DNA from 2 places in the Ancylobacter sp. GW821-FHT10E12 genome. Region 1 is predicted to be linked to the other one. Evidence: predicted binding sites of a transcription regulator. Region 1 holds the regulator's gene; the other holds the start of a gene.
What was found. The regulator LexA, encoded in region 1, represses DNA repair genes until DNA is damaged. The targets are predictions, from matches to a motif close to TGTTCNNNNTGTGTTCNG.
Positions count from the first base shown of each region.

Region 2: the regulator LexA is predicted to act here: its motif matches at 1,095-1,112, upstream of dnaE (DNA polymerase III subunit alpha).

Region 1 is NZ_JBXASN010000024.1:10,769-13,233, reverse strand. Features, by position in the region: gene atzF (allophanate hydrolase) at 1-529, opposite strand, end outside; gene lexA (transcriptional repressor LexA) at 733-1,452, shown strand; gene AC1RU4_RS24155 (ComEC/Rec2 family competence protein) at 1,721-2,465, opposite strand, start outside.
Region 2 is NZ_JBXASN010000009.1:9,543-12,007, reverse strand. Features, by position in the region: gene AC1RU4_RS13565 (ABC transporter ATP-binding protein) at 1-463, shown strand, start outside; gene AC1RU4_RS13560 (hypothetical protein) at 536-997, shown strand; gene dnaE (DNA polymerase III subunit alpha) at 1,342-2,465, shown strand, end outside.

The DNA.
Region 1 (2,465 bases):
CGGCCGGGATGCGGCCCGAGCCGGCGGTGTCGGTGCCGAGCGCGAAGGGCACCAGCCCCGCCGCCACCGCGACGCCGGAGCCCGAGCTCGACCCGCCCGGCACCAGGTCCGGCCGCACCGCGTTGCGCGGCGTGCCATAGGGCGAGCGGGTGCCGTTCAGCCCGGTGGCGAACTGGTCGAGATTGGTCTTGCCGATGACGACGGCTCCGGCACGGCGCAGCCGGGCGACGGCGGTGGCGTCGCGGGCGGCGACATAGGCGAAGTCCGGGCAGGCGCAGCTGGTCGGCAGGCCGGCGACGTCGATATTGTCCTTCACCGCGAAGGGAATGCCGTAGAGCGGCAGGCTCGCCGGGTCGCGCCCCTCCAGCGCCGCCACCTGCTCGGCAAGCTGGTCGGCGCTCATCAGGGCGGTGAAGATGGAGGGGTCGGCATGCCGTTCGATCCGCTCCAGGCAGGCCGCGACCGTGCGGGAAGGGGTCGAGCGGCCGGATCGATGCGCGTGGAGGATTTCGGCAAGGCTGACGGTCAACACGACGACTCCCGGCTGAGCGAAGGGAAGAAAATGCATGTCACTTAGGCAAGATGGATGCCATTGCATACACTAGCCAGAAGCCGCTTTGGCGTCGACCGCTTAGCGGTTTATTTACGCATTGTGGAACACAAAAAGAACGGATAGTGTTTGTTCGTGATTTGTTTCATTTTCGACCCGCACCGGGGGACGGACTTCCGCCAATGCTCACCCGCAAGCAACACGAACTGCTCCGCTTCATCCATGAACGCCTGAAGGAGACCGGCGTCCCGCCCTCCTTCGAGGAAATGAAGGATGCGCTGGACCTGAGGTCGAAATCCGGCATCCACCGGCTGATCACCGCGCTGGAGGAGCGCGGCTTCATCCGCCGCCTGCCGAACCGGGCGCGGGCGCTGGAAGTGATCCGCCTGCCCGAATCCGTGCAGAGCCCCGCCGCCGCCGCCAAGCCGGCGCGGAACTTCGCGCCCAGCGTGATCGAGGGCAGCCTCGGGCGCTCCCGCCCCGCCCCGCCGCCGGCCGAGGACGATGACGACGTGAGGCGCCCGGTCGCGGTGCCGCTCATGGGCCGCATCGCCGCCGGCTCGCCGATCTCCGCCATCCAGTCGCGCAGCCAGACCATTTCCATGCCGGCGGAAATGCTGGGCGGCGGCGAGCATTTCGCGCTCGAGGTCCGCGGCGATTCGATGATCGAGGCCGGCATTCTCGACGGCGACCTGGCGCTGATCCGCCGCGCCGACAGTGCCGAGACCGGCGACATCGTCGTAGCGCTGATCGACGACGAGGAGGCGACGCTGAAGCGCCTGCGCCGCAAGGGCGCCTCCATCGCGCTGGAAGCCGCCAACCCCGCCTATGAGACCCGCATCTTCGGACCGGACCGCGTGCGCATCCAGGGACGTCTCGTCGGCCTGTTCCGGCGGTATTGAGCGGGACGATGATTCGGCGCGCCGTTCGGGGCGGCAGATTGCCGTTCAGGGCCGGGGTTTCCCGAGCCAGGGCTTTTCGAGACGCGTGCCCCCGTAGGGGCGTATGCGGCGTCGACGGCCGCCGGGATGGTCGCGCGGGGTTCGTCGCGGAAGGTATGGCGTCTGCCGGCCGGCAGACGCGCCGACCCGCTATTCTCAAGGCTGGCCGGCGTGCCGCCGCTATCCGCTGCGGTCCGGCCGATGGGACCGGATCACGGACCGGGGAGCATCACGGCACGTCGTCTGCCTCCGGCGCGGTTCCCGCGGCCGTGCCGCCGCCCTCTTCCGCCACTGTGCCGGCGAAGGGCGTGACAGAGGATTGGGCGGAGGCGGCGGACGCAGGCATGCGGCCGGGGAGCCGCGAGGTGCCGGCCGCTTCACCCGATGCTGTCGCCGATGGCGCAGCCAGTGCCTTCGCCGCTCGCTTGTCCGCGACGGCGGCGGGTAGCCAGGGTCGCGTTCCCGCTGCCGGGCGGGCCTCGATCCGGCGCCAGGACCCGTCCGGCTCGGCGATGAAGGCCGATCCCGCGCCCTCCCCCGTCGGTCCGATTTGCACCACCTGCGCCGCGCAATCGGCCGGGGCGGTGAAGCGGGTGACGATCAGCGCCGCCCGCCGGCAATCGTCGGTCAATGCGGCGCGGTCGAGCGGATAGGCGACCAGCCGGCCATCGCGGGCCGGCAGCGTGCAGCCGACCGGATCGCAACGCGCCGCCGCCGGCAATGTCGCGCGAGGTTCGGCTGCCGTAACCGCAGTCGGCCCCTCCGTTGCCACAACAACGCCACCGTCCGCAGACGACATCGATGCTCCGGGCACCGGACCGGCACCGGCGATCCGATCGCCCGCCAAGGCACCCGGCACCGCCGTTGGAGGTGCGCCCATCGCCACCTTGCCGGTCATCGCCGATTTCGGTGCCCCGGCTCCGGAAGTGGCGTCGACGGCTCGATTTCCCGGTGCGACCGTCGCGGCCGGCCGG
Region 2 (2,465 bases), on a different contig from region 1:
CGGCCTGCCGGATGCCGAGCGCACCCGCATCCGCCGCACCGATATCGGCTTCGTCTACCAGTTCCACCATCTCCTGCCGGAATTCTCGGCGCTGGAGAATGTGATGCTGCCGCAGATGATCCGCGGCCTCGCCAAGCGCGAGGCGGCCAGGCGCGGCACCGAGCTGCTGACCTATCTCGGCCTCGGCAAGCGGCTGGAGCACCGCCCCGGCGAATTGTCGGGCGGCGAGCAGCAGCGCGTCGCCATCGCCCGCGCCGTCGCCAACGCGCCGCGGGTGCTGCTGGCCGACGAGCCGACCGGCAATCTCGACCCGCACACCGCCGACCATGTGTTCGGTGCCTTGCAGCAACTGGTGGAGGCGACGGGACTGGCGGCGGTGATCGCCACCCATAATCTCGAACTTGCCTATCGCATGCATCGGCGCGTCACCATCCAGGACGGACAGGTGGTGGAGCTGGCCTGATAGGGGCCGGACGGTTGTGGCGGAGGTGTCCTGTATTATGTTACCTCTTTCCCGCCAGCGAGAATCGTCCGAATGAACCTGCCGAGCAGCGATCCTCTGACGCTCATGTCCATCGCCGTGGTGGCGGCGGTGGCGCTGATCGTCATGCTGCGGCTGCTTGGCACCCGTTATGTGCCGCCGACCGCATGGCAGCGCCTCGCCGGCGACGGCGACTACGACTATCTGGTCGACCATGCCGACGAACATCAGGCGACGCTCGACCGTTTCTCGGTGCGGGCCTCCACCCCGTCGGGCTATGACTGTGTCGCCGAGCTGGTGCCGGAGGCGTCGCAGGCGCGCGATGCCATCCGCATCCGGGTGGTGATCGAGGGCGCCACCGTCGGCGAGATCTGCCGTAGCGAGGTGATGACCTTCCTGGAGGCGATGGACGGCAAGCCGGCGCGCTGCAGCGCGCTGATCGTCGGCGCCGACGCGTTCGGTGGAAGCGGACTGTCGGTGCGCCTCGACCTCTTCTGGCCGCCCCGTATCGGCTGAATATTGCCGAGAATTCGACACGTCACGTTAGCGCTTCCGCAACCACGACCTGGAACAGAGAGGGAACAAAGCTTGACCTGAAGCGGCTTATCCCCGATGTTCTCTGTATGTTCCATACTCAAATGGATCAAACGGAGGTCGCCATGATCCGCATCCTGTTGCAGGAAGTCGCCGCCCTGTCGTCCATCGGCCTGTTCGTCGCGATGATCGGCATCTGGGCCGGGGTATTCACCGGCGTATAGAGGATGGCGGGGAAACACCGCGCCGCCTGTGGACGCCGAGGTGGACGCCGCGGGGCGCGATGCCCACCATGAAGGCCGATTGAGTCGCGAAAGGAAGTTCCCATGGCCGAGGCCGATGTCGGATTCGTGCATCTCCACGTCCATTCCTCCTATTCGCTGCTGGAAGGGGCGCTGCCGGTCGGCAAGCTCGCCGATCTGGTCAAGAAGGACCATCAGCCGGCCATCGCGCTGACCGACACCGGCAATCTGTTCGGCGCGCTGGAATTCTCCGAGAAGATGGCCGGCGCCGGCATCCAGCCCATCGTCGGCTGCGCGCTCGCCATCGATTTCGGCGACCAGGCCGGTCGCGGCCCGGCGCATGCGCAACGTCCCCGCCTGGTGCTGCTCGCCGCCGACGAGACCGGCTGGGGGCACCTGATGGAGCTGGTGTCGCGCTCCTATCTCGACACCGCCGACGATGGCGCCCCGCATATCAAGGCGGACTGGCTGGAGGCCCGCGCCGCCGGCCTGATCTGCCTCACGGGCGGTCCCTCCGGCCCCATCGACCGGGCGATCGTGCTCGGCGCGCCGGATGTCGCCGCCCAGCGGCTGGAGGCCCTCAAGGTCCTGTTCGGCGACCGGCTCTATGTCGAGATCCAGCGTCACGGCATCGCCGAGGAGCGCCGGGTCGAGCGCACGCTGGTCGATTTCGCCTATCGCATGGAAGTGCCGCTGGTCGCCGCCAACGAGCCGTTCTTCGGCACGCAGGACGACTACGAGGCGCATGACGCGCTGATCTGCATCGCCGAGGGGCGGCTGGTGGCGGAGAGCGAGCGGCGCCAGCTCACGCCGCATCACCGTTTCCGCACAAGGGCGGAGATGATCAAGCTGTTCGAGGACCTGCCCGAGGCGCTGGCCAACACCGTCGAGATCGCCCGCCGCTGCGCCTATCGCCCGCGCACGGTGAAGCCGATCCTGCCGCGCTTCACCATGGAGCGCGACGAGGCCGAGGAGTTGCGCGTGCAGGCGGAGGAGGGGTTGGCGGCGCGTCTGGCCGTTCACGGCCCGGCGCCGGATCTCACCGAGAAGGACTATCGCGACCGTCTGGCCTTCGAGCTCGACATCATCACCAAGATGAAGTTCCCCGGCTATTTCCTCATCGTGTCGGACTTCATCAAATGGGCGAAGCAGCACGATATCCCGGTCGGGCCGGGCCGCGGCTCGGGCGCCGGCTCGCTGGTCGCCTA